2 regions of the Psychrobacillus sp. INOP01 genome follow, and region 1 is predicted to be linked to the other one. Evidence: a T-box and tRNA genes for the amino acid it is inferred to sense, from the RefSeq annotation. Region 1 holds a T-box; the other holds one or more tRNA genes.

Region 1 (14,669 bases):
CCGATATTCGTTTTAATAATGAGTGTGTTTCTCTGGGTTGGTACGGCGAGAATTATTCGAAGCAAGGCCCTTTCTGAAAGTAGAAGAGATTACATTAGTGCTTCGAAAACATTAGGTACAAGAAATTTTATCATTATTTTCAAAGAAATGATGCCAAATTTAAGTTCTATATTGATAGTAGAAATGACCTTGAACTTTGCAGGGAATGTAGGACTTGAAACCGGACTATCCTATCTTGGTTTTGGTTTACCACCTTCTACACCAAGTTTAGGAACACTTGTAAGTTATGCGAACGATCCGTTCATTATGGAAAACGCATGGTGGAACTGGTTGCCAGCATCATTATTAATTCTATTACTTATGCTTGGGATTAATTATGTTGGTCAGGCCATTCGACGATCTGCAGATGCACGTCAACGACTTGGTTAAAACTGTTATTAGACGCATGAGCGTTTGATATATAAAAAGAGATAAAAAGGAGGAAAAAGAATGAATAAAAAGCTTTTAGCTCTAATGGCATTGCTGTTAACACTTATGTTAGTTCTTGCCGCTTGTAATTCAGATGATGAAACTGCAAAACCTGCCGATGAGCCGGACAAAACAGAAGAAGGTGCAGAAGAAGAAGGTGCAGAAGAAGAAGGTACAGAGGAAGAGGCTGAACAACCTGCTTCAGATGAGTTATTCCCAGTAGTACTTGATAATGAAGGAGAAGTTATTGACGGTGGAACTTTACAAGTAGCATTAGTTAACGATTCTCCATTCCAAGGTATTTTCTCTTATACACTATATGAAGATGCTTATGACGCTGAAATTATGAATTTTTCAAGCAATGTATTATTTAAAACTGATGGAGATTTCCTAATTTCCGATGGAGGTATTGCTTCATTAGAAGTTGATAGCGATAACAACAAAGCTACTATTAAAATTCAAGAAGGGGTAAAATGGTCAGATGGAGAACCTCTTAAAATTGAGGACTTAATCCAACCTTACCTAATTATTGGTCATCCAGATTATGCTGGAGTTCGCTATGATGCTGACTTCCAAAATATCGTTGGTGCTGTAGAATACCATGATGGAAAAGCAGATACAATTTCAGGCTTGAAAAAAGTGGATGAAACTACTTTAGAAATTTCATTTAACAAAGTTTCACCAGCAATTTATTCAGGTGGAGATGGACTTTGGTATTATGCAGAGCCAAGTCATATCGTGAAAGATATTCCTGTAGCTGAATTACTTGAAAATGATGCAGTTCGTAAAAACCCAGTTACTTTAGGGGCTTTCAAATTCGACAAAATCGTTCCAGGTGAGTCTGTACAATTTGTACGCAATGAGAACTACTGGAAAGGTCAATCGAAACTTGATGGCGTACTTATTAAAACTGTTCCAAGTGCATCAGCTGCTAAAGCATTAGAAACTGGTGAGTACGATATGGCTCTATCATTCCCAACGAGCGCATACGAAAATGTAAAAGATCTTGAAAATATTACACTTCTTGGTCGTCAAGAATTGTACTACTCTTATGTAGGATTCAAGCTTGGTAAATATGACTATGATGCAAGTCTTGCAATTACAAATGAAGCAGAAGCAAAAATGGGTGACAAAATTTTACGTCAAGCAATGGGGTATGCTTTAGACATCGAGCAAGTTAATGAAGTATTCTACTTCGATTTACGTGAACGTGCTAACTCGTTAATCCCACCAGTATTTAAATCGTTCCATGATGCTTCTATCGAAGGATATAACTATGATCCTGAAAAAGCTATGAAACTTCTAGACGATGCTGGCTATAAAGATACAGATGGCGATGGATTACGTGAAAATCCAAAAGGGGAAAAACTTACAATTAAATTAGCTGCAATGTCTGGTGATGAAACACAAGAACAAGTAATCTCTTACTATTTACAAAACTGGAATGAAGTTGGTTTAGATGTACAATTAGCTACAGGTCGTCTAATCGAATTCAACACATTCTACGATAAAGTACAAGCGGATGATCCAGAAATTGATATCTTTATGGGCGCATGGGGTACAGGTACAAACCCATCTCCAGCGGGATTATACTCTAAAACAGCAGTTTATAACTTCAGCCGTTACACATCTGAAGAACTAGAAGCTTTATTAACTGCAATCGATTCTCCAGAAGCTATTGATGGAGATTTCCGTTCTCAGAAGTTCCGTGAATGGCAAGAATATATGCAAGATGTTTCTGCTGTAATTCCAATGCAATTCCGTTACGAGTTGTTCCCGGTTAATGACCGTGTGAAAAACTATGATTTCGGTTATGAAACAGATTTCGATTATATCGACATTGAATTAACAGGAGATACTCCAGTAAAATAATATTTTAAAAAAACCGCTCTTAAACGAAAGTTTAGGAGCGGTTTTTCATATGGTCTTATAAGGATGTGATACTAATAAGATTATTAATATTTTTAATCAGTTATGGAATAGCAGTAATTAGCTGCTCCCACTTAGTACTTTATTTGAATTTTTTATCGCTCGGATACTCATGGAGATCGGTACTCATGTATATGATGGAGTCGACCGACTTTGTACTCTTATGTGTGTCCTTACTATCTATTACCGCGATTGTCTTCTTCCGAGGCCCATTGCGGCTTCCATCTTAGTCAATGTATCATTTGCCAGAGCCTGTGCTTTCACTGCTCCTAAATCTAGAATTTCATCTAGTTCTGAAGAGTTTAACAGCTGCTCATATCTTTCTTGAATAGGTGTAAGATGATCGATTATAACCCTTGCTACGGAAGCTTTGAAGTCTCCATATCCTTTTCCTTCATACTTTTGTACAAGTATAGGAATTGAAACGTCGGTTAATGCGGATTCGATTGTTAATAGATTGGAAACTCCGGGTTTATTTGCAGGATCGAAAGCGACGATACCTTCTGAATCTGTTACAGAGCTTTTAATTTTCTTTTCAATTTCTTTTGGACTATCCAAAAGACGTATCGTAGCTTTTTGATTTGGATCTGACTTACTCATTTTCTTCAGTGGGTCTTGTAGTGATTTAATACGAGCACCATTTTTAGGTAATTGGATTTCAGGAATTGTGAATACCTCGCCGTAGCGTTTGTTGAATCTCTCGGCTAAGTCACGTGTCAGTTCTACATGCTGAGTTTGATCATCACCAACCGGTACGATATCAGTTTGATATAAAAGTATATCTGCAGCCATTAGGGGAGGATATGTTAGCAGTGCAGCAGAAACAGCGTCTTTACCAGAAGACTTATCCTTGAATTGAGTCATTCTTTCTAATTCACCGATATACGATATACATTGCATAATCCATCCAGCTTGTGCATGTGCAGGAACTTCAGATTGTATAAATAATGTAGATTTCTTAGGATCAATACCTACGGCAATATATAATGCTGCTAAGGAACGTATATGATCGCTCAATTCTTTTGGGTCCTGCGCAATTGTAATTGCATGTTGGTCTACAATACAAAACACGCAGTCAAAATCATTTTGTAATGCAGTGAATTGTCTGAAGGCACCGATGTAATTCCCTAGGGTGATAATACCTGTTGGTTGTACGCCTGAAAAAATTTTCTTCATTTTTCGTATCTCCTTTTCCTATTGAAAATAAAAAAACATCATGCATCCCTATAAAAGGGACGAATGATGTTAAATCCGTGGTACCACCCAGCTTGCTAAAAATAATTAGCCACTCTACTTTCGTAACGTGAAGGGGACGGTATATGCTACTTCACTTTCACATATACTGCTCAGAAGCCCATTCCATTTACAGTATGATCTGTTTCCAGCGACCACAGACTCTCTTAACATACGATAGTAAATGTACTTTTCTTCTTCAAAGCTCAATTATTTAGTTTTGATTATTATATATAGAAGGAATGCAAAAATCAAGCGTTCCTAGTAACTATAATAGATGAACAAAGCGATACACATACAAAATAAACAAGAGAGACCTAATGCAATAATCGGCTTATGTGGAAAAGAAAATATTTGAGACGGTAATCGCATCTGTTCTGCCTCTTTTTTCATATGTTTGGGCGTAAATACTTTACGTGTACTTTCAGTAAAAAAGTCAAAAAAACCACCTGAAACAACATAAGTCATTAAACCGACAAACGTAATTGTTCCACCGACAAAAAAGGACATGTTTATGTAAGGAACGAGTTGAATATTTTTATAAACTAAAAGCATAAGTATAAAAATAACTACCTGACAACCAAAAAAGTACATCATTCTTTTTTTCATATTTCACCTCTATCAATTGAAATTATAAAATAGACTCAGAAAATATGCAAAAAATTGATTATTTAATTTAACAAAAATAAACAATTTCTTTTCCAAACATTCACAATTGTTAGGACAATGTAATGATTTTGTTACACTATTGTAAAAATATTTAAAAAAAGCCTGTACAAGTCTAAAAGAAAATGTATAATAATTATTGTAATGAATTTTTCTGAATATTTAAGGAGGTTATTATTTTGAAGAATAGCAAGCTTGTATGGCTTTTAAGCCTACTGTTAGTTGTTACTTTATTCCTGGCTGCTTGTGGTGGCGACGATAAAGCAAAAGATACAACTACAGACACAGACGAAAAAGAAGGTACAACAGAAGAAACAGAAGAAGTAGCTGCTGATGAAGACCAAGTTCTTAACTTGATCATGACTGCAGAAATTCCAACAATGGACTCAGCTCTAGTAACTGATGCAGTTGGTTTTGATCTACTTAACAACGTAAACGAAGGTTTATACCGTTTGAGTCAAGAAAATATTGCTGTTCCAGCACTTTCTGATGGTGAACCAACAGTTTCTGAAGATGGATTAGTTTATACATTCACTTTACGTGACTCAAACTGGTCAGATGGTACTCCAGTAACTGCAAATGACTTTGAATATGCTTGGAAACGTGCTATGAACCCAGATACTGCATCTGAATACGGTCCATACATGATGTCTGGCGTTATCAAAAATGCAACTGCAATTTCTAATGGTGAAGCTGAATACACTGAGTTAGGTGTTAAAGCGCTTGACGAAAAAACATTAGAAGTAACGCTTGAAAAACCAATTCCTTACTTCTTATCACTTATGTCATTTGGAACATTCTTACCACAAAAAGAAGAATTCGTTACAGCGCAAGGTGAAAACTACGCGAAAAATTCTGAAGCACTTTTATACAACGGACCATTTACTTTAGCTAACTGGGACGGAACAGGTTTATCTTGGCAACTACTTAAAAATGAGCAGTACTGGGATAAAGAAACTGTAAAACTTACTGAAATTAATTATGACGTAGTGAAAGAAACTGCAACTGCAGTAAACTTATATACAAATGGTGAAAAAGATCGTGCTTCACTATCAGGAGAATATGCAATGCAATATGCTGCTGATCCAGAACTAGTAACTGAATTAGAAACTTCAGTATTCTATTTCAAATATAACCAAGAACGTCTTGGAGAAAAAACTCCACTTGCAAATGTTAATATTCGTGAAGCTATTACTAAAGCATTCAACAAAGAAGATTTGGCTTCTGTAGTTTTAGCAAATGGTTCAACAGCAGCATATTCATTCATTCCAAAAGATTTCGTTTTTGATGAAGATGGAAATGACTTCCGTGACGTTAACGGAGACATGGCTGTATTCAATGCAGATGAAGCAAAAGCTGCATGGGAAAAAGGTTTAGCAGAGCTAGGTGTTACTGAACTTTCTTTAGAAATTCTTGGTGGAGACACTGAACTTTCTAAAAAAATGGATGAATACTTCAAAGCTCAATTAGAAGGTAACTTACCTGGTTTAACTATTACTCTTAAAGAAGTTCCATTTAATGTTCGTTTAGATCTTGACACAAACCAAGACTATGACATTCAAGTTGCAGGATGGGGACCAGATTACCAAGATCCATTCACATTCTTAAGCCTATGGGAAACTGATGGCGGTAACAACCAAATGTCATACTCAAATCCTGAGTACGATCAATTGTTAACAGATATTAATGGTTCTTTAGCTCAAGATATTCCAGCTCGTTGGGAAGCAATGGCTAAAGCCGAGAAAATGATCGTTGACCAAGATTTCGCAGTTGGACCAATCTACCAACGTGGATTAATGTTCCTTCAAAAACCTTATGTTAAAGGTGTAATTGCTCATCCATTCGGTGGAGATTACAGCTATAAATGGGCTTATATCGAAGGTAAATAATTTAGATAGTTAACAAGTTTTAAAATCTCATAGTTAGAGAGTATATGGTTCCTACTGGATCATGTACTCTCTTTTTAAATGAATCAGAATTCACGAAATATTTAATATTAATAATTTGATTTTGACAATTACCCGTGTTTTCTGTTTATATATATTAGTAGGTTATTAATCTTAAAATATTTTTTGTAGGAGGTGCAAAGATGGCAAAATACATTACTCGTCGTGTTTTTTATATGTTTATAACGTTTTTCCTGATTGCGACGGCAACATTTTTCTTAATGAAGGCGCTTCCAGGATCCCCGATTAGCTCTGCTTCAAAACTATCCCCTACACAACTTGCGGTAGTTGAAGCGAAATATGGGTTAGATCAACCGATTCCAGTACAATACGCAAAATATATGTTGAATTTGGCGCAAGGCGACTTAGGTAACTCATTTCAATTTAAGAATGCTAGCGTAACAGATTTAATCATAGATCGTTTAGGACCATCTATGTTACTTGGAACTCAAGGTTTAGTACTTGGTGTAGCGTTAGGAATACTATTAGGTATGATTGCAGCACTAAGACAAAATACTATTTGGGATTACGGTAGTACATTTGTGGCTATCATCGGTATTTCTATTCCATCTTTCGTTTTTGCCACTTTTCTTCAATATTGGTTGGCTGTTGAATGGAAAATATTCCCCGTCGGTTTGTGGAAGGATGGCTGGATGTCCAGCGTACTCCCATCTATTGCTTTAGCAATGGGACCACTTGCAACGGCTTCTCGATTTATACGTACGGAAATGATTGAAGTTTTAAGTTCAGATTATATTACTTTGGCAAAGTCTAAAGGAGCCAATGGTTTCGAAATAGCATTTAAGCATGCTTTCCGAAATGCATTGATCCCGCTAGTTACTGTTTTAGGACCACTAGCAGCTGGATTATTAACAGGATCTCTTGTTATAGAACAAATCTTTGCAATACCTGGTATCGGAGAGCAATTTGTTAAGTCCATTATGTCTAATGACTTCTCTATCATTATGGGAACAACATTATTCTTCTCTGCATTCTTAATTGTCGTAATATTCTTAGTAGATGTGCTTTATGGCATCATCGATCCACGTATTCGTTTGTCAGGAGGTAAAGATTAATGAAACACGACTTACAAAAACCACCTGCAGATTCCTTTGAAAGAATTGAATTAGATGCTAGTCATGCGGAGCGTATTGCAAAACCAAGTTTAAGTTTCTGGCAGGATGCTTGGCTTCGAATTCGTAAAAATAAAGCCGCGATAGTGAGTATGTTCATTTTGGCTCTCATTATCATTATGGCTTTTGTCGGGCCAATGATTAGTCCGCATGATGCGGAAACACAAACAATCACTCATGCTAATTTACCTCCAAAGGTTCCCGGTATTGAAAAACTTGGAATAATGGATGGTGTTGGTACTCTAGCAGGTAAAGAAGTAGACTTATATGAAATGAAAAAAGTAGATACGTATTATTGGTTTGGTACAGACGGTTTAGGCCGCGATATGTTCTCACGAGTTTGGGAAGGTACACAAATCTCTTTACTCATCGCTTTTGTGGCAGCTATAATCGATATGGTTATCGGTGTTGCTTACGGTGGGATCTCTGGTTACTATGGCGGTCGTGCTGATGATATTATGCAACGTATCGTAGAGATTCTATATGGTATCCCAACACTTGTAATAGTTATCCTAATGCTTAGCTTTATGGAACCAGGTATTACCGCGATTATTATCGCAATCACCATTACTGGATGGATTGGCATGTCCCGTATAGTACGTGGCCAAGTATTAAAATTCAAAAACCAAGAATTTGTATTAGCATCACGGACATTAGGTGCAACAAATGGACGAATTATTACAAAACATATTTTACCTAATATTTTAGGTATTATTATTATTAACACAATGTTCACTATTCCAACTGCAATTTTCTTCGAAGCATTTTTAAGCTTCATTGGTTTAGGTTTACAGCCACCTGACGCATCTTTAGGGACTCTTATTAATGATGGATACAAATTGGTTCAATTCCAACCACATATTCTCTTGTTCCCATCTATTATTATTAGTTTACTAATGATTGCATTCAACTTATTAGGTGATGGTTTACGTGACGCACTTGATCCAAAAATGAAAGACTAAAAGGAGGAAAGCCAAAATGGAAAACATATTAGAAGTAAATGACCTAGAGCTTTCCTTCCATACATTTGCTGGTGAAGTAAAAGCCATTCGTGGTGTTAACTTCGACTTAAAAAAAGGTGAAACACTTGCAATTGTTGGAGAGTCTGGTTCTGGTAAGTCAGTTACAACGAAGGCAATTATGCGTTTATTGCCTGAATCAAGTTCAGAATTTAAAAATGGTCAAATATTATTTAATGGAAAAGATTTAACTAAGCTATCGGATAAAGAGATGCAAAAGATTCGTGGGAAAGATATTTCGATGATTTTCCAAGATCCAATGACTTCTTTAAATCCAACGATGACAATTGGTAAGCAAATCATGGAACCAATTTTAAAGCACCAGAAAGTTAGTAAATCGGAAGCACGTAAAGTGGCAGTTGATCTTTTACGTTTAGTTGGTATGCCTAAACCAGAAGCACGTATTAAACAATATCCACACCAATTTTCAGGTGGTCAGCGTCAACGTATTGTAATTGCAATAGCATTAGCTTGTAATCCACAAATTCTAATAGCAGATGAACCTACGACTGCGTTAGATGTAACGATACAAGCGCAAATTTTAGAGTTAATGAAGGATTTACAAAAGAAAATTGATACTTCTATCATTTTCATTACCCATGACCTTGGGGTTGTTGCTAATGTTGCAGATAGAGTGGCAGTAATGTATGGTGGTAAAATTGTGGAGATTGGGACTGTAGATGAAATATTCTACAACCCGCAGCATCCATATACATGGGGCTTACTAAGTTCGATGCCGTCATTAGATACAGCAGAAGCGAAATTGTATGCAATTCCAGGAACTCCTCCTGATTTATTGTATCCTCCAAAAGGCGATGCATTTGCTCTACGTAGTGATTATGCATTGAAAATAGATTTAGAAGAAGCACCGCCGTTCTTTAAGGTAAGTGACACTCACTCTGCAGCAACATGGTTGTTACATCCAGATGCTCCAGAAGTAGAACCACCGCTAGCAATTGTAGAACGTATGAAAAAATTCCCTGGCAGTCGTTATTATGAAGGAACGGAAGGAGGTACTTACTGATGGCTGAAAAATTATTAGAAATTAAAAATCTTAAGCAGTATTTCAATCAAGGTAAGCCTAATGAAGTTCGCGCTGTAGACGATATCAGCTTTGATATTTATAAAGGGGAAACACTTGGACTAGTTGGAGAATCTGGTTGTGGGAAATCCACAACAGGTCGTACAATTATCCGTCTTTACGATGCAACAGATGGACAAGTAATTTATGATGGTATAAATGTACATGATAAAAAATCTAAAAAAGATTTAAAAACATTTAACCGTAAAATGCAAATGATTTTCCAAGATCCTTATGCATCTTTGAATCCACGTATGAAAGTACTGGATATCATTGCAGAAGGTCTTGATATTCATGGACTTGTGAAAAATTCAAAAGAACGTAAAGAACGTGTGGTTGAATTATTAGAAACGGTAGGTTTGAATCGTGAGCATGCAGATCGATATGCACATGAGTTTTCTGGTGGCCAACGTCAACGTCTAGGAATAGCGAGAGCATTAGCAGTTAACCCAGAATTCATCATTGCCGATGAGCCTATCTCTGCATTAGACGTTTCTATTCAAGCACAAGTAGTTAACCTATTAAAAGAGTTACAAGAAGAAAAAGGATTAACATACTTGTTTATAGCCCATGATTTATCAATGGTTAAATACATTTCCGATCGTATAGGTGTAATGTATTTTGGTAAGCTAGTAGAACTAGCGCCTGCAGAAGATTTATACAATAATCCTATGCATCCGTATACGCAGTCATTATTATCTGCTATACCGCTTCCTGACCCAAATTATGAGCGTAATCGTGTTCGTAAATCATACGATCCTGCCTCTCATAATTATCAAGATGGGGAAGAGATAGCTATGCGTGAAGTAACATCTGGACATTTCGTATATTGTTCAGCAAAAGAGCTTGCAACTTTACAAGCTATATCAAATTCATAAGTTTAATAAATCGACGACCATTCAAACCGAATGGTCGTTTTTTTTGAAAGAATTAGTATATAGAAATGTAGTGTGAACACTTGGTTCGTGGGACTTTAATGAAGGTATAGTACTACTGATTTCCGTTTCAGGTGGAGACAAAGGAACGATGGCTAAGAACGCCACCTCGTGTGGCAACGCCTTCGTGACCAACATCCTGTTGGCCTCCGCAGGGTGAGCGATGAACCATCACCGACGCTCCGCGTTCGCTTGTGATGGTTCATCTGTCTCACTCATCCTGCTGGAGTCGCCACCTTCCACTACAATCAATATAGGGAGTAGTGCTTGACAATATGATTTAGCAAAGAAAATCAGCAAGCTAATAGAAAAAGTTAATGTAGTAATAATACCATCCTGTAATTGCTATTTTACAGGATAAAAGTATAAAAAAAATGCTCTGCAATAAGTGTTGATAGCATTTCATGTTATTAATCCCAATTAAATGAAGGATAAAGACTGTACATATATTTTTATAATAGTGGAGATTTAGAGGTATAGTAAGTTTTTGCTTCATTAAGAAGGAGGGAGCGACCGAAATTGTATCTTCGAGACCCGCACGATGCGGGTCAGGCAGTCGTTGTGACACGATGTCGCGTACTAAGACTGTCTGTCATCACCTCTATGATTAGGAAAGTATTTTTTCTCTAGTTATCCATAAAAGTACTTACCTGTTTCTAAAAGTTGTAGGAGGGAGACGAACAGACGAACGCCATAAAATTACCGCAAAAAGAGATGCTGGTCGTGACGCGGTCACGACCAGCATCTTTAGAAATTCACTCGGTAATAATGTAGCGACCTGTCTGTTCAAAGCCCTTCGAAAACGATAGAAACAGGTTTTGACCTCTTAAGGGTTATGCATATTTTTGCCCAGTTTTTTCTAAGATAAAGTATAAACTTTTTTGCTATTTTAATAAAAGGAAGCAAATAGCCATGCAGTATTTCCGAAAAGATTTAAAACATGTATTCTGGGTATATAAAGAGTAAACTTAATATTTCTAGTAATCTAACTTATTTTGGTCTATTGGCACTTTTATTCATATGTATCGATTGTTAGAATGAAAGGACTTAGAGGAAAGGAATTTTTAAAATATGAAAAAACAACTTAGAGTAATAGCTTCGGCATCTATTGCGATGACTATATTACTACCAGGTACGGGGAAGGCCGAAACAACTTTGTTTTCAAAGGATTTTTCATCTAAAGAATTTAGCTTTCAAGCAATAGATGAAACAATAGTATCTTCCTCCAAATTATTTACATATGACTCTGGATTTACTTTTGAATATCCAGATGCGGTAAGAGGAGTTTATGTAACAGGTCATTCCGCAGGGGGGGAACGATTTAATGACTTGTTGAATTTAATGGATACCACGGACTTAAACGCGATGGTTATTGATCTTAAAGATGATTTCGGAAACCTTACTTATATCCCCAAAGAGGATTCACCTCTGGCAAAATATAATATTGGAAAGCCATACATAAAAGACACCCAAGCAATGTTGAAGAAAATGGAAGAAAAACAGATTTATCCAATAGCTCGTATCGTTATCTTCAAGGATACTGAGCTTGCAGAAACTAAGCCTGAATGGTCATTTGTAGAAGGCGCATCGGTTTGGAAAAATGGACGAGGTGAAGCATTCGTCAATCCATTTATGAAAGAGGTATGGGATTATAATGTAGAAATTGCTATCGAGGCTGCTAAAATGGGCTTTAAAGAAATTCAATTTGACTATGTTCGTTTTCCTGAAGGGTTTGAAAAAAGAGAAGACACTTTAAAATACTCTATGGGTGAATATGAAACGTCAGAGTTAGATTTGGTTCAACGTAGGGTTTCAGCGGTTACGGATTTTGTAGCTTATGCCAAGGAAAAACTTAAACCATATGGTGCACAATTATCGGTTGATATTTTCGGTTACTCAGCTACATTACCTGAAGCCCCAGGTATTGGGCAAAACTTCAGTAAAATCTCTGAAAATGTAGATGTTATTTCCTCCATGATCTACCCAAGTCATTGGACTTCTTACTTTGGAATTGCTAAACCAGATTTAGAGCCATATAGATTAGTACAGGAATACGCAAAAGTTGAAAATGCAAAACTAGCAGAGCTTGAAAATCCACCTGTATCTAGACCATGGCTACAAGATTTTACAGCTTCCTATTTAGGGTCAGGAAATTATCAACAATACGGTAAAGATGAGGTAGAGGCTCAGATTAAAGCATTAAATGAAGCGGGTATAAATGAATACTTATTATGGAATGCTGGGAATAGATATTCTCCTGGAGTAGATTATACTCCATAAGCATAATGGATAGATTAATGAAGTAGGATGAGATTTTATCCTGCTTTTTTTTCTTTTTTTGAAACCTTTTTACATACAAAACGTACTATTAAGTATAACAGATATTTTCATTAAGTATCACTAATTGAGAATGCGCTTTTTTTATAATAGTGATGTTTAATTTTTTTAAATGATGGGTATTAATTAATATGTATCTAAATTATATATAATTAAATATAAGGATTCCTTTATAAGTAACACGAAATTGTGACAGTAATTATTACAAGAAAAAATTTTCATTAAAACGTATTTAAAATGAATTAAAAGTGGTGTATACTTAGAATGTATATTACTACATTAAATTAATTATAATCTACTTTATATAACACAGACATTTGAAAGGAAGTGTTTTTTTAAATGATGGTAACCTTATTCACTTCACCAAGCTGTACTTCTTGTAGAAAAGCGAAAGCTTGGTTAGAAGAACACGAGATAGCATATAAAGAACGCAATATTTTTTCTGAACCACTTAGTATAAGTGAAATAAAAGAAATTTTACGAATGACAGAAGACGGAACAGATGAAATAATTTCAACTCGTTCTAAAATATTCCAAAAGTTGAATGTAGATTTAGAAAGTCTTCCGTTACAACGTCTTTACGAACTAATTCAAGAGCATCCTGGTTTACTTCGTAGACCAATTATCTTAGATGAAAAACGTTTACAAGTTGGATACAATGAAGATGAAATTCGTAGATTCTTACCTAGAAAAGTACGTGCTTATCAACTACTTGAAGCACAACGTCTAGTTAACTAGTATTATACTAAGCTAATTGTTTTTCAAAGTTCGTTTTGAAAAACAATTGGCTTTTCTTTTTTCCTTCTACTTGCATTAAGTGTGAAAATTTTCTACAATGCATATAGTTTGTTTAATAATTTAAAAAGTGAAGCAGGAATCCTTTTCTTTTTTTCACAAACGACATACAATAGTAATAGACACTACACATTTGAAACGGTAAGAAGCGAAAGGAGATGTGTTAAATGGATATCGAACGTATCAATGATAACACTTTCAAAGTATACATTTCATACATCGACATTGAAGAAAGAGGCTTCAGCCGAGATGAAATCTGGTTCAATAAGGATAAGAGCGAGCAGCTTTTTTGGGAAATGATGGATGAGGTTCATGATGATGATCATTTTGAAGAATTAGATGGTCCCTTATGGATTCAAGTTCATGCGATGGAAAAAGGTTTGGAAGTGATTGTTACAAGAACGGAAATAACAAAACAAGATGAGCGTTTAGGAGATAATTCGGATGTAGATGATATATCCAGTAAAATATTTAAAAATGGGGTATCAAGCTCGATCGGTCCACATGAATTTGATGACTTTTCAAGTTATATGGATGAATTAGAAGAAATTCCAGCGGATTATACATTTGTTTTTGAGAGCTTTGATGATGTAATTGGTCTTGCGAAAAAGTTAGATGAAGCAGATTTACAGACCTCTTTGTATTATTATGAAGATAAGTACTATTTGCACATTGTTTTTGATTTTGATATAACAGAATTTGAATTAGTGCTTAATACATTAAGTATTGTTTCAGAGTTTGCAAATAATTCAAAGACAACAATTCATATAATTCAAGAGTATGGGAAACAGATAATTGCCAATGGCGTTCTAGATGAATTAAATAAACATTTTTAAAACCTTCTATTTATAGAAGGTTTTTTTGTAGGAAGTATAAAGTCTCATACCTTGAAAGCAAGGATCCAGCTATTATTACAGAGTAAAATCTATCTAATGCTGATTTCCATTTTAGGCGGACGCTTTCCGCGGGGTGAGCGATGAACCATCACCGTCGCTCAGGTGTTCGTTGTGATGGTTAATCTGTCTCACTCATCCCGCCGGAGACGTCGCCTTCCACTACAGTCAATGAAGGATGTAGTACTCAAAAGTGATTTAGCACAGCCTATCAAAGGTATAAGATTATAGTGT
Region 2 (14,669 bases), 2.1 Mb from region 1:
GGATAAGAATTCGCTTGTTTTGTTCAATTTCTTTCACATCAAGCTCTGCTGAAACTCCGTACATCTCCCAATCCCAACGAATCTGCTTTCCCTTTTCTAATCTTCCATTGCTCTTAGTAAACCAAAATTTCGTAGTAATTGCTGGATCAATAAAAGCTTCAAACACCTCATCTACAGGCTTTCTAATAAGCATTCCTACATTAACAGTTGATATATCATTAAGGTTCGTCATTGTTTTAATTCTCCTTATCCTTATGATCTTCATTCAAGTACATTGCTGCTTGAATAAGAGAAGTAAAAACTTCTGATTGGATATCATCAATCTTTGTAATTCTAATATGTCTCATTGTTTTTCCCGTACCTTGCAGTAAATTGCGTATGTCTTTTTCTACAAGTTCATTACCCTTTTGAAAACCTAAATTAACATGCTTTTTGGCTGTTTGCAGATAACAAACTAATCCTTTATACGAATAGTTTGGCATCGACCATTTATATTCTTCTACAAGAGCAGGGGATGCGTCTAGAATTATTTTTCTTAATGCCTCAGCAATGCTTTGAATATTATCAGGTAAATCTTGAATAAACTTATCAACTTCTGTAATTGTTCTTGTGTTATTTTCCATGATTTTTCTCCTTCCCTAGTTCTTACTAAGAATAATTGCTATGCCCTTTCTTAAATCCAATTTAAAAAAGACGCTCGAGATTATAGTAATCTCAAACGTCATTTGTAACGTTCCTATAATAGATTCTACTTCGCGTTCTCATCAGGCTGATGAATACCAAAAATATTGCCTTCTGTATCAACATAATATCCTTGCCAAGCCATTCCAGGAAGGGCGTACTTTGGCATTGCTACTTTTCCACCATACTCAAGGATTTTAGCTTCCGTTGAATCGTAATCTTCTATACCCAATGTACAAGAGAAGCCATTCATAGGCTGATGTTGTTCTGGAGGAGGTGTTTGACGTTTCATTAAAGCTCCATCAATACCAGGCTGACTTGCATCACCAGTCACAGCTCCAAAATAAGGCATCCCCGCATAATCAGTCCAATCTTCAAATGTCCATCCAAATATTTCTCCATAAAACTTCTTTGCACGGTCCATGTCATCCACATGAATTTCGAAATGAACTAATCTCCCCATACTTCTCCTCCTATTTTGTTTCATTCAAGGTTTAAAAGCCGTATACCATTGAATACTGGTATACCTTCTTCATCATTGTAATAAAGATTGAAAATTAAATCAATTTATTAAAGTACTTTCTAGTTTAAAATTTTCAATTGAAGTTTCACTAGAAATATCCATATATTGTTAAGGATTTTTATAACTAAATTACACTAAAACCATGGATAAGCTATCCCTATAAATTATTTCTCTAAGTATGCTATCAATGCATCTAAATCCTTTGCAGAGGCCTTCTTAAAGGTACCCGCCATCATTTTACCAAATAGTTTAGTTATGCCAGTGAGGCCTTTTATTTCTCCGTTCAACGTAATCTCCGTAAGGTTATTAGATGAAGTAACTATATATGTAAAGATAAATTCTCCTTTACCAGTTGTTCCTTTCGTTCCATCACAGCGAAGAACAATTTTATCTGGCTCATTTAGTTCAACCACTTCAAAATGTTCTGTAGCCACTTGTCCAAACATCTTTCTCGATTCCTTCCACTGACTTCCCACTTGCATAGGTCCATCATCCAATCGCTCAATTCCTACAAGTCCTTGCATCCAGTGATTAGCGGCATCTATATCAAATAAACCATAATATACTTGCTGCTTAGATACTTGGGTAGTTCTTTTCACTTCAAAATTAATACTCAAACTGATAGCCCCCTTTAAAGTTTTTCTAAAGTATACCATACAGCCATGTCGTCTTTGATTAAGATAATCTTGAAGTATTATACCCCCTATTTGCAACGTAGTTTGACATAAACGCTACTATAACTTAAACTTCTCTAAAAAGTTAAATCTCTAATTATGAAAGGATGAATATGTTGAGCATTGAACAACAGTCGAAGCCCCTCTCACTTAAAGAGAAATCTATTCTTTTTCTTCAGAACGTAGCATCTGGCAATGTTCGAGAAGTTTACCAGAAATTCGTAGGTCCTGACTTTCTTCATCATAACCCATTTTTCCCAGGCGATTCCAAATCTCTAATGGTAGCAATGGAAGAAAATGCTACCAAGAACTCTAATAAAAGACTGGAAGTAAAACTTGCGATACAAGAAAAAGATATGGTTACGGTTTACTCACACATAAAGCAAAATCCAGAAGATCTTGGAGCAGCTGTAGTACATATCTTTCGTTTCAAAGATAACCAAATCGTTGAAATGTGGGATGTAGGTCAACTTATACCTGAGGATTCTCCTAATAAGAATGGAATGTTTTAATAAAAACTGGAATACAAAAAACACTCACAAATGTTGACTTAACAATTTTGTGAGTGTTTCTTTTAATAATATGTTTGTGCTAATGATACCGGTGGACCGTTCTCTACTTAATACACACCATTAATAAATATCCTTCTGTGATAACCGCGAATAATGAATTTAAAGACACTTCTAGCAGTATTCTGTCATCTCTGTAAATAGTAGTATATAATGAACGTTACAAACATTCTTAAGGGAGTACGAATTCATGCAAACATTAGAAAAACTTTCCGATCGACTCTTCTACCTGCCTCCATATCAAAAAACAGATCGACCAATATTAGCTGCTGTTGTAGGAGACAATCAGACACTATTGATAGATGCTGGGAATTCTTCTATTCATGCTAAACAATTCAAAGATCAATTAGCTTCCTATCATGTCACCGGAGATATTCTGGCTCTCACACATTGGCATTGGGATCATGTATTTGGCTTATGTGAAATGGCTATGCCTTCAATTGCCAATTTCATGACCTACGACAAAGTAAAAGAACTACAAGAGTTATCATGGGGAGACAAGGAGTTGGATGAACGTGTCGAAGCAGGGATTGAAATTCCGTTTTGTGCAGACGCGATAAAGCTAGAGCTTGGAAGTATGCGAGAGGTTATCATACCAGATCCCACTATCATTTTTGAAAAGCGAATAAAACTGAATATCGGTGGGGTTACCTGTATCATTGAACATGTTGGTGGAGATCATTCGTCTGATTCGAATCTCATTTATATACCGGAGGAAAAAACGCTATTTCTTGGTGACTGCCTCTATGCAAATATGTACGCAGAAAAGTGGCATTATACCATTGAAAAGATGTATAACCTTCTGGGGAAGATTAAAGATTATGATGCGGAAATCTACTTCCTATCTCATCATCCTGCACCTTTGACAAAGGATGAATTTGCTTCCTTTGTTTCATTATTGAAGACAAGTGCTGAATTAACGAATAAACATAAAGGCAAACTAGAGGTAATTGCAGCGGAGATGTCCTCTCATTTTGGACGTAACTTGACTGAAGACGATTTAGAAATAATCAGGTACTTTGTAAATGGTTATGTTTAAAATGTATTGATGTTTTAAACATTACAGATTTTCCGAACAAGAAAGCTTACTTCTTCAAATATAGGATAATAGTGAGATGCACTATCTTAGGATGAGTAATGAGATACTCTCATCTTGCACGTCAGCGAATTGACTTCACCTTTGGAAACAAGAACCCCATTATTGGATACCAGAGGTGTTCAGATTGCAGTTTTGCCGTGGAAGTCTCAACCATGTAATAATATGGACAAAAGAACTCCACTACTAATGCAATAAAAAGCTTAGTGGTGGCTTGTAAACGCATAAACCCCAAGGTGTGATTTCTCTCTCTTGGGGTTTTCTTTTTAGTATCGAAACTGACCCATTTCTTCGATTAATGTCACATTTGATCAATTATACAATGAAAAATAATTTTCATAAAACAATCTTCAATCGTAAAAAGAAAAAAGTAAGAACAGGGCATTCCCGTTCTTACTTTTTTCGATAGTAATATTTTGTTATTTTCGTGTATAACGATGATACCGGTGGCCGGGGTCGAACCGGCACATCCAGAGGATACGGGATTTTGAGTCCCGCGCGTCTGCCAATTCCGCCACACCGGCAAAATAAAATACTAGGCAGTTATTTAAAAATTGGAGGCGGCAACCGGATTTGAACCGGTGATAAAGGTGTTGCAGACCTGTGCCTTACCACTTGGCTATGCCGCCGAAATTAAGTAATGGAGCGGAAGACGAGGTTCGAACTCGCGACCCCCACCTTGGCAAGGTGGTGTTCTACCACTGAACTACTTCCGCAAAAAAACTGGGGTACCTGGATTCGAACCAGGGCATGATGGAATCAAAATCCATTGCCTTACCGCTTGGCTATACCCCAATGGGGCGACTGATGGGAATTGAACCCACGAATGCCGGAATCACAATCCGGTGCGTTAACCACTTCGCCACAACCGCCATTATTCAAAGTTAACTTATACATTTGGCAGGGGCAGTAGGAATCGAACCCACATCAAAGGTTTTGGAGACCTCTATTCTACCGTTAAACTATGCCCCTATTAAAAACTGGTGGTGGGGGACGGATTCGAACCGCCGAACCCGAAGGAGCGGATTTACAGTCCGCCGCGTTTAGCCACTTCGCTACCCCACCACTATAGTGGTGCCGGAAAAAGGACTTGAACCCTCAACCTACTGATTACAAGTCAGTTGCTCTACCAATTGAGCTATTCCGGCATATAAATATGGTGGCTCAGGACGGAATCGAACCGCCGACACAAGGATTTTCAGTCCTTTGCTCTACCGACTGAGCTACTGAGCCTTCTTCGATTTACGCTAAGCGGCGCATCTCTTTGTCAGCTTCACTCACTCTGTCAGTCACGTACTTTAGTACGTTCCTTCTTTCGCTCGATTGCTTCCTTGACCTGCTTGCTTATCCTAAATCTCAAATTAAAATAATAAATGGCGGTCCCGACCGGGATCGAACCGGCGATCTCCTGCGTGACAGGCAGGCATGTTAACCGCTACACCACGGGACCATTTGGTTGCGGGGACAGGATTTGAACCTGCGACCTTCGGGTTATGAGCCCGACGAGCTACCACTGCTCCACCCCGCGACAATAAAATACTTACAATCACTATAATAATACGCTCACGATATGTAGGACACCTGCTTCGGTTTCTCCTGCATCGGTGTTAATCGTCATCTTCGTTTGACGATTTGCTCCACCCGCGACAATACTATACTTACTAATTTGTTTCTAAAGAAATGGTGGAGGATGACGGGCTCGAACCGCCGACCCTCTGCTTGTAAGGCAGATGCTCTCCCAGCTGAGCTAATCCTCCTGGGTAAAATTACGATAAGCTTCGCATCTCTGCGTCAACTTGATTAAAATAATGGTGACCCCTACGGGATTCGAACCCGTGTTACCGCCGTGAAAGGGCGGTGTCTTAACCGCTTGACCAAGGGGCCATACTTTTATGTAGAAAACTTATCTGGCGGAGAGCAAGGGATTTGAACCCTTGAGACAGTTTAACCCGCCTACACGATTTCCAATCGTGCTCCTTCGGCCACTCGGACAGCTCTCCAAAAATGGCTCCGAAGGTAGGACTCGAACCTACGACCAATCGATTAACAGTCGATTGCTCTACCACTGAGCTACTTCGGAATAATACAGCCTAGCGACGTCCTACTCTCACAGGGGGAGACCCCCAACTACCATCGGCGCTGAAGAGCTTAACTTCCGTGTTCGGTAAGGGAACGGGTGTGACCTCTTCGCCATCATCACTAGACATTATTAATTTGAAAGACACTATTTATTATAACAAAACTAGAAATAAATTCAAGCTTTTTTTTATATTTTTTTGTACTTTCAAAACTGGATAAACGACATTGTTACGTTAAACAAATTTGGTTAAGTCCTCGATCGATTAGTATTCGTCAGCTGCACGTGTCGCCACGCTTCCACCCCGAACCTATCTACCTCATCGTCTTTGAGGGATCTTACTTACTTGCGTAATGGGAAATCTCATCTTGAGGGGGGCTTCGTGCTTAGATGCTTTCAGCACTTATCCCGTCCACACATAGCTACCCAGCGATGCTCTTGGCAGAACAACTGGTACACCAGCGGTGTGTCCATCCCGGTCCTCTCGTACTAAGGACAGCTCCTCTCAAATTTCCTACGCCCACGACGGATAGGGACCGAACTGTCTCACGACGTTCTGAACCCAGCTCGCGTACCGCTTTAATGGGCGAACAGCCCAACCCTTGGGACCGACTACAGCCCCAGGATGCGATGAGCCGACATCGAGGTGCCAAACCTCCCCGTCGATGTGGACTCTTGGGGGAGATAAGCCTGTTATCCCCGGGGTAGCTTTTATCCGTTGAGCGATGGCCCTTCCATGCGGAACCACCGGATCACTAAGCCCGTCTTTCGACCCTGCTCGACTTGTAGGTCTCGCAGTCAAGCTCCCTTCTGCCTTTACACTCTTCGAATGATTTCCAACCATTCTGAGGGAACCTTTGGGCGCCTCCGTTACACTTTAGGAGGCGACCGCCCCAGTCAAACTACCCGCCTGACACTGTCTCCTACCCGGGTTACGGGTATGGGTTAGAATTTCAATACAACCAGGGCAGTATCCCACCGACGCCTCCTCCGAAGCTGGCGCTCCGGGCTCTAAGGCTCCTGCCTATCCTGTACAAGTTGCACCAAAATTCAATATCAAGCTATAGTAAAGCTCCACGGGGTCTTTCCGTCCTGTCGCGGGTAACCTGCATCTTCACAGGTACTATAATTTCACCGAGTCTCTCGTTGAGACAGTGCCCAGATCGTTACGCCTTTCGTGCGGGTCGGAACTTACCCGACAAGGAATTTCGCTACCTTAGGACCGTTATAGTTACGGCCGCCGTTTACTGGGGCTTCAATTCGCACCTTCGCTTGCGCTAAGCACTCCTCTTAACCTTCCAGCACCGGGCAGGCGTCAGCCCCTATACTTCACCTTACGGTTTTGCAGAGACCTGTGTTTTTGCTAAACAGTCGCCTGGGCCTATTCACTGCGGCTCTTCTAGGCTATGCACCCAAAAGAGCACCCCTTCTCCCGAAGTTACGGGGTCATTTTGCCGAGTTCCTTAACGAGAGTTCTCTCGCTCACCTTAGGATTCTCTCCTCGACTACCTGTGTCGGTTTGCGGTACGGGCACCTATCACCTCGCTAGAGGCTTTTCTTGGCAGTGTGAAATCAGGAACTCCGGACATACGTCCTCGCCATCACAGCTCAATGTTACAGAATGCGGATTTGCCTACATTCACACCTTACTGCTTGGACATGCATAACCAACAGCATGCTTACCCTATCCTTCTGCGTCCCCCCATTACTCAAACGGTGGTTTGGTGGTACAGGAATATCAACCTGTTATCCATCGCCTACGCCTATCGGCCTCGGCTTAGGTCCCGACTAACCCTGAGCGGACGAGCCTTCCTCAGGAAACCTTAGTCATACGGTGGACGGGATTCTCACCCGTCTTTCGCTACTCATACCGGCATTCTCACTTCTAAGCGCTCCACCAGTCCTTCCGGTCTGACTTCAACGCCCTTAGAACGCTCTCCTACCACTGATACCAAAGGTATCAATCCACAGCTTCGGTGATTTGTTTAGCCCCGATACATTTTCGGCGCAGCGTCACTCGACCAGTGAGCTATTACGCACTCTTTAAATGATGGCTGCTTCTAAGCCAACATCCTGGTTGTCTAAGCAACGCCACATCCTTTTCCACTTAACAAATACTTTGGGACCTTAGCTGGTGGTCTGGGCTGTTTCCCTCTTGACTACGGATCTTATCACTCGCAGTCTGACTCCCAAACATAAATCATTGGCATTCGGAGTTTGTCTGAATTCGGTAACCCGGGATGGGCCCCTAGTCCAAACAGTGCTCTACCTCCAAGATTCTAACGTTTGAGGCTAGCCCTAAAGCTATTTCGGAGAGAACCAGCTATCTCCAGGTTCGATTGGAATTTCTCCGCTACCCACACCTCATCCCCGCACTTTTCAACGTGCGTGGGTTCGGACCTCCAGTAAGTGTTACCTTACCTTCATCCTGGACATGGGTAGATCACCTGGTTTCGGGTCTACGACCACATACTCATTCGCCCTATTCAGACTCGCTTTCGCTGCGGCTCCGTCTTCTCAACTTAACCTTGCATGTAATCGTAACTCGCCGGTTCATTCTACAAAAGGCACGCTATCACCCATTAACGGGCTCTAACTACTTGTAGGCACACGGTTTCAGGATCTATTTCACTCCCCTTCCGGGGTGCTTTTCACCTTTCCCTCACGGTACTGGTTCACTATCGGTCACTAGGTAGTATTTAGCCTTGGGAGATGGTCCTCCCGGATTCCGACGGAATTTCACGTGTTCCGCCGTACTCAGGATACACTCAAGAGAGAATGAATTTTGGACTACGGGGCTTTTACCCTATCCTGCGGACCTTTCCAGATCGCTTCGTCTAACTCATTCCTTTGTAACTCTATGTAGAGTGTCCTACAACCCCAAGAGGCAAGCCTCTTGGTTTGGGCTATTCCCGTTTCGCTCGCCGCTACTCAGGGAATCGATTTTTCTTTCTCTTCCTCCAGGTACTTAGATGTTTCAGTTCCCTGGGTGTGTCTCAGATGCGCTATGTATTCACGCAAATGTACTGCTCCATTACGAACAGTGGGTTTCCCCATTCGGAAATCTCCGGATCAAAGCTCACTTACAGCTCCCCGAAGCATATCGGTGTTAGTGCCGTCCTTCGTCGACTCCTAGTGCCAAGGCATTCACCGTGCGCCCTTATTAACTTAACCTAAAAGTTAAAAAGTCTTACACATTATGATTACCGAAGTAACCACAACTTGAATTTCTTGTTGTTTATTGTTTCAATGTCGTTTTATCCAGTTTTCAAAGAACAAATTATAAATTTGGTGGAGCCTAGCGGGATCGAACCGCTGACCTCCTGCGTGCAAGGCAGGCGCTCTCCCAGCTGAGCTAAGGCCCCGAAATTTAAAAAGGTATGGTGGGCCTAAATGGACTCGAACCATCGACCTCACGCTTATCAGGCGTGCGCTCTAACCAGCTGAGCTATAGGCCCTCTTTGAATTTCCATATATAAATATGAACATTCAAAACTGAACTGCAAAACGTTAAGATACGAATAAAAATTCGTATTCCGATATTATCCTTAGAAAGGAGGTGATCCAGCCGCACCTTCCGATACGGCTACCTTGTTACGACTTCACCCCAATCATCTGTCCCACCTTCGGCGGCTGGCTCCCGTAAGGGTTACCCCACCGACTTCGGGTGTTACAAACTCTCGTGGTGTGACGGGCGGTGTGTACAAGGCCCGGGAACGTATTCACCGTGGCATGCTGATCCACGATTACTAGCGATTCCGGCTTCATGTAGGCGAGTTGCAGCCTACAATCCGAACTGAGAACGGTTTTATGGGATTTGCTCACCCTCGCGGGGTTGCGACCCTCTGTACCGTCCATTGTAGCACGTGTGTAGCCCAGGTCATAAGGGGCATGATGATTTGACGTCATCCCCACCTTCCTCCGGTTTATCACCGGCAGTCACCTTAGAGTGCCCAACTGAATGCTGGCAACTAAGATCAAGGGTTGCGCTCGTTGCGGGACTTAACCCAACATCTCACGACACGAGCTGACGACAACCATGCACCACCTGTCACCGCTGTCCCCGAAGGGAAAAGCCTATCTCTAGACCGGTCAGCGGGATGTCAAGACCTGGTAAGGTTCTTCGCGTTGCTTCGAATTAAACCACATGCTCCACCGCTTGTGCGGGCCCCCGTCAATTCCTTTGAGTTTCAGTCTTGCGACCGTACTCCCCAGGCGGAGTGCTTAATGCGTTAGCTGCAGCACTAAGGGGCGGAAACCCCCTAACACTTAGCACTCATCGTTTACGGCGTGGACTACCAGGGTATCTAATCCTGTTTGCTCCCCACGCTTTCGCGCCTCAGCGTCAGTTACAGACCAGAAAGCCGCCTTCGCCACTGGTGTTCCTCCAAATCTCTACGCATTTCACCGCTACACTTGGAATTCCGCTTTCCTCTTCTGTACTCAAGTCCCCCAGTTTCCAATGACCTTCCACGGTTGAGCCGTGGGATTTCACATCAGACTTAAAGGACCGCCTGCGCGCGCTTTACGCCCAATAATTCCGGACAACGCTTGCCACCTACGTATTACCGCGGCTGCTGGCACGTAGTTAGCCGTGGCTTTCTAATGAGGTACCGTCAAGGTACGAGCAGTTACTCTCGTACTTGTTCTTCCCTCACAACAGAGTTTTACGATCCGAAAACCTTCTTCACTCACGCGGCATTGCTCCATCAGACTTTCGTCCATTGTGGAAGATTCCCTACTGCTGCCTCCCGTAGGAGTCTGGGCCGTGTCTCAGTCCCAGTGTGGCCGATCACCCTCTCAGGTCGGCTACGCATCGTCGCCTTGGTGAGCCGTTACCTCACCAACTAGCTAATGCGCCGCGGGCCCATCCTGTAGTGACAGCCGAAACCGTCTTTTAACATCTCCCCATGTGAGGAAATGGATTATTCGGTATTAGCCCCGGTTTCCCGGAGTTATCCCAATCTACAGGGCAGGTTGCCCACGTGTTACTCACCCGTCCGCCGCTAAATCAGAAGAAGCAAGCTTCTTCGTCATTCGCTCGACTTGCATGTATTAGGCATGCCGCCAGCGTTCGTCCTGAGCCAGGATCAAACTCTCCATAATAGAGAACTTAAAAAGCTCATTTGTTTTGCTGGCATCATCATTAAATGATGTCAAAATTGTTTTGCTATCAAACTAACAATGTTAGTTGATAAGCTGTATGTCTTAACGTTTTGCATGTTCAGTTTTCAATGTTCAATTTGCTGTGTCGTTTTTTGCGACTCCTCTAATTTACCATCGTACTAAGTAAGTGTCAAGAAGTTTTTTAAAAAACTTTTTTCGTTAGTATTTATTGAAATAGTTTGTTGTGCTTTTGACGACGCTTATTATAATAGCACGAAACAAAATCATATGTCAACAATAAAAACGAACAAAATTAATTGTCCGTTTTTAAGTAGCATTCCTACCGTATTACTTTATAGTATCTATGCATGATTTCGTTACTTTTCGTCTGTTGTTTTTCAATTATAATATATCCTTTATCTATTAGAAACTCGATGAAAACCTCTAAATCTACAGAGTAGTTTTTAAGTTCTTCTTGCTCATGAATTTCTTGGATAGTCCAAAACTCTTTTAATCCTAAAACCTCTACAATGTGCTGTGCCCCTTCTTTTGTTCGGGAATGGATTAAGAAATCACTTGCTAAAAATAGAAGTTCTAATCTTTTTTCTAATGATTCCTCACTAGAGATTAACTCATCGTACAATTTATAAATAGAAGGATCTAATTGTTTTACTTGATTCCATACCATCACCTCTGGATGCATGCCATTTTCAAAAACAGCTAAACGAGCCAAATGATGTAAAGAATCTACCATATGATTATAAGCATCTAGATAGTTACGTTGTTCAAAAAATAATTTACCTTCTAAATATCTTCTCGTTAGTTTAGCAAACTCAATACCCATACGAGCTTTTCTACCGTTTATCGGGAATACGTAAAGCTCCTGTTTCAAACTTTCTACATATTCATTTCGATCAAATACCACACGACCATTGATCAACCAATCCACCATTTTAGGGTTAGTCCCCAACAATAACCACTTTCTTAGCTGCTTCTCCGTTAGTATATGGAGTGCAGTTTTTTTATCCCCATAAGTATAATGCTTTGTGAATACAGGTATAGGAGATTCTTTTGTTATGATAAATAAAATGGAATCAAACATATCTGTGATAGGGCTAAATTCTGCCCGTTTCTCGACTAAAATAATACCTAGTGTATTAGGTTCACTGGCTCTTTCTTGATAAATTGGTCTCAATAATGCTTCCAAAAATGAAGCCTCCTTTATTTCCTTCTTCTATTAAATTTTCGACAACTTTTCTATATTTCCTTCTATATTTAATTCAGAACTTAATTTTATACTAAAATATGATATAGTGTATGTAGAAATTAGGAGGTCGAAAAATGAAACCCTATAAAAACAAAATAAATCGTATACGCTCCTTTGCACTAGGACTTGTATTCTTTGGTTTTATCATAATGTATGGTGCGATATTCTTTAAAGATAATGGAATTTTAGTTACCATTTTCGTAACGCTTGGGTTACTATCTATTTTAGCAAGTACGGCCGTCTATGGATGGATAGGATTATTATCTACAAAAGCTGTACCTGTTGTATGTCCCAACTGCGGCAAACATACTAAAGTATTAGGCAGAGTAGATATGTGCATGTACTGTAAAGAACCTCTAACGCTTGATCCTAATCTTGAAGGACAAGAATTTGATGAAGCATTGAATAAAAAAAGATAATTCGACACTTTGCTTTTTTAGCAAAGTGTTTTTTAAACGTTCAAAGTAGTATAGAATAAAGATCCTTTAAGAGGAGGTCAATTATTTGTCGTAAACTAGAAAGAGAAAGTGGGTTCAAGCCTATTGTTCTGTACGATGAGCTTGAAACTCAGCCAGCGAGATAGTATTTTCTATATAAATGGTTGGTCGCAACATATCCGCGACCAACCATTTTTTTGAATAGGGTTATTAATTGTTCGATTCTAATAGTTTCCATATAAAAAACCGAGCGTTTCTACGCTCGGTTTTGCTTATTGGACTTTAGTTGCATGTTCTTTACATGTTGGACAAACACCGTAAATTTCCATTCGATGATAACTTACATCAAAGCCAGTTAAATGGGAAGCTAAATGCTCTACTTCATCTAATCCTGGATAATGAAAATCAACTATTTTGCCACAAGCATCACAAATCATATGATAATGATCATTTGTAACAAAATCGAAACGACTAGAAGAATCTCCGTAAGTCAACTCTTTCACAAGTCCTGCTTCTCTAAAAACGCGTAAATTATTATAGACCGTTGCAACACTCATGCTAGGAAATTTACTTTCTAGTGCTTTATATATATCGTCCGCAGTGGGATGTGACATAGATTGGATTATAAATTCCAGTATCGCATGGCGTTGAGGCGTAATTCGTACACCAGTCGATTTTAATGTATCTAAAGCATCTCTTAAATGTACTTCCGTCATCGCAATGCACCTCTTTTCATATTCATTCTTTAATTATAATTGTTACAATAAGTATAATTAAAAGATGCATGAACTGTCAAATTTATAACACCTTAAGGAAAGAAATACATAGATTAGTAGCCTTTCTCCAAGTCAATTTCATTTTCCAACGGCTTCTGCTCCACCCAAGCGCATAAATTTCTGGAGAAGATTTCCAATGCTCGTACTACATACTGAGAAGAGTGACTAGAGACATGTGGGGAAACGACAACATTGTTCATGCTCCAAAATGGGTGACCCTCTGCAAGAGGTTCTTTCTCAAATACATCTAGAACAGCATATGCAAATTGCTCTTCTTCTAATGCACGCAGTAAGAGCTCCTCTTTTACTACATCTCCACGTCCAAAATTCATAAAGATGGCTGTAGGTTTCATAGACTGTAAATGCTCGTATGTGATCAGGTATTTTGTATGTTCCGTGCTCGGTAGGATTGAAATGACAATATCTGCTTTTGGTAAAACGTCATTTAATTTATCAAAGGAAACTATTTCGTCCATATATGGAGCTAGTCGTCCACTGCCATTACAACCGATTGTATGCACTCCAAAAGCTTGCAGTATTCGGCCTACTTCTCCGCCTATTGCACCCGGTCCTAGTATTATCGCGGTTGAACCTAGTAATTCAGTAGGAAATACTCGCTTAGACCACTCCCCGTTACGTTGATTTTCATGAATCAATGGGAGTGACTTTTTGATAGAAAGTATATGTGCTAAAATCGTTTCTGCCATAGGTGTTTTATGAATTCCTCGCACATTGGTAACGACAATACCTCGATTTGCAATTTCCTGTAACGGCATTTTTTCTAGTCCAGCAGAAGCTACCATAATCCATTTTAGTTGTACGGCCGTTTCAAGATGACTAACAAGTAAGTCCTCTCCATACGTAACTAAGATTTGCGATGACTTTAATACTTCTTCATTAATACCTTTTTGAAATACAAATTCTGCATCTGGAAACTTCTGAAATAATTCATCCTGTTGCTTCTGTTTTGGTAAAAAAGAAAATAATATTTTCATACTTATTTTCCCTCAGTCACTAATGATTTTAATGTTAATAGCGCTTCTTCGACATGTCCATCGACCTTTACTTTATTCCATTCTTTTACGACCGTCCCTGTAGGATCGATTAAAAAAGTAGAACGTTCAATACCCATATATTCTTTCCCAAAATTCTTTTTCAGCTTCCAAACGCCATATGCTACGGAAACTTCATGCGTATCATCTACTAATAGAGAAAACGGCAGACCATGCTTGTCTATAAATTTGGTATGAGCCTTTTCATCATCTGCGCTAACTCCAAGAATAACAGCATTTAACTCCGTAAAACTTGTATAGGCAGTTTTAAAATCACATGCTTCTGTTGTGCAACCTGGGGTAGCATCCTTTGGGTAAAAATACAAAACTACATATTTCTTGCCTGCAAAATCCTTTAATGAAACAATTTCACCTTTTTCATTTTTCAATGAAAAGTTAGGTGCTATCATA

What was found. A T-box is a leader RNA that pairs with one kind of tRNA and senses whether it is charged. The one in region 1 lies ahead of trpS (tryptophan--tRNA ligase), so its partner is inferred to be a tRNA-Trp.
Region 2: it encodes a tRNA-Trp, which carries the amino acid that the T-box ahead of trpS (tryptophan--tRNA ligase) is inferred to sense. The anticodon was not compared.

What each region holds. Positions count from the first base shown of each region.
Region 1 covers NZ_CP073315.1:3,350,523-3,365,191, forward strand. Annotated here, with positions in the region: gene KD050_RS16380 (ABC transporter permease) at 1-429, shown strand, start outside; gene KD050_RS16385 (oligopeptide ABC transporter substrate-binding protein) at 490-2,340, shown strand; gene trpS (tryptophan--tRNA ligase) at 2,581-3,573, opposite strand; T-box leader at 3,626-3,842, opposite strand; gene KD050_RS16395 (DUF3899 domain-containing protein) at 3,892-4,239, opposite strand; gene KD050_RS16400 (peptide ABC transporter substrate-binding protein) at 4,476-6,185, shown strand; gene opp3b (oligopeptide ABC transporter permease) at 6,386-7,318, shown strand; gene opp3C (oligopeptide ABC transporter permease) at 7,318-8,337, shown strand; gene KD050_RS16415 (ABC transporter ATP-binding protein) at 8,354-9,418, shown strand; gene KD050_RS16420 (ABC transporter ATP-binding protein) at 9,418-10,353, shown strand; gene KD050_RS16425 (putative glycoside hydrolase) at 11,482-12,690, shown strand; gene spxA (transcriptional regulator SpxA) at 13,090-13,485, shown strand; gene mecA (adaptor protein MecA) at 13,710-14,378, shown strand.
Region 2 covers NZ_CP073315.1:1,164,812-1,179,480, forward strand. Annotated here, with positions in the region: gene KD050_RS05855 (SRPBCC family protein) at 1-232, opposite strand, end outside; gene KD050_RS05860 (DUF1801 domain-containing protein) at 237-623, opposite strand; gene KD050_RS05865 (VOC family protein) at 749-1,144, opposite strand; gene KD050_RS05870 (SRPBCC family protein) at 1,369-1,821, opposite strand; gene KD050_RS05875 (nuclear transport factor 2 family protein) at 1,986-2,390, shown strand; gene KD050_RS05880 (MBL fold metallo-hydrolase) at 2,638-3,486, shown strand; tRNA gene KD050_RS05885 (tRNA-Leu) at 3,985-4,067, opposite strand; tRNA gene KD050_RS05890 (tRNA-Cys) at 4,099-4,172, opposite strand; tRNA gene KD050_RS05895 (tRNA-Gly) at 4,185-4,259, opposite strand; tRNA gene KD050_RS05900 (tRNA-Gln) at 4,267-4,338, opposite strand; tRNA gene KD050_RS05905 (tRNA-His) at 4,340-4,415, opposite strand; tRNA gene KD050_RS05910 (tRNA-Trp) at 4,442-4,515, opposite strand; tRNA gene KD050_RS05915 (tRNA-Tyr) at 4,525-4,608, opposite strand; tRNA gene KD050_RS05920 (tRNA-Thr) at 4,616-4,691, opposite strand; tRNA gene KD050_RS05925 (tRNA-Phe) at 4,701-4,776, opposite strand; tRNA gene KD050_RS05930 (tRNA-Asp) at 4,918-4,993, opposite strand; tRNA gene KD050_RS05935 (tRNA-Met) at 4,997-5,071, opposite strand; tRNA gene KD050_RS05940 (tRNA-Val) at 5,225-5,300, opposite strand; tRNA gene KD050_RS05945 (tRNA-Glu) at 5,353-5,427, opposite strand; tRNA gene KD050_RS05950 (tRNA-Ser) at 5,452-5,543, opposite strand; tRNA gene KD050_RS05955 (tRNA-Asn) at 5,549-5,623, opposite strand; rRNA gene rrf (5S ribosomal RNA) at 5,632-5,747, opposite strand; rRNA gene KD050_RS05965 (23S ribosomal RNA) at 5,866-8,794, opposite strand; tRNA gene KD050_RS05970 (tRNA-Ala) at 8,910-8,985, opposite strand; tRNA gene KD050_RS05975 (tRNA-Ile) at 9,002-9,078, opposite strand; rRNA gene KD050_RS05980 (16S ribosomal RNA) at 9,173-10,726, opposite strand; gene KD050_RS05985 (nucleotidyltransferase-like protein) at 11,067-11,933, opposite strand; gene KD050_RS05990 (YgzB family protein) at 12,068-12,412, shown strand; gene perR (peroxide-responsive transcriptional repressor PerR) at 12,703-13,146, opposite strand; gene KD050_RS06000 (D-2-hydroxyacid dehydrogenase) at 13,260-14,201, opposite strand; gene bcp (thioredoxin-dependent thiol peroxidase) at 14,204-14,669, opposite strand, start outside.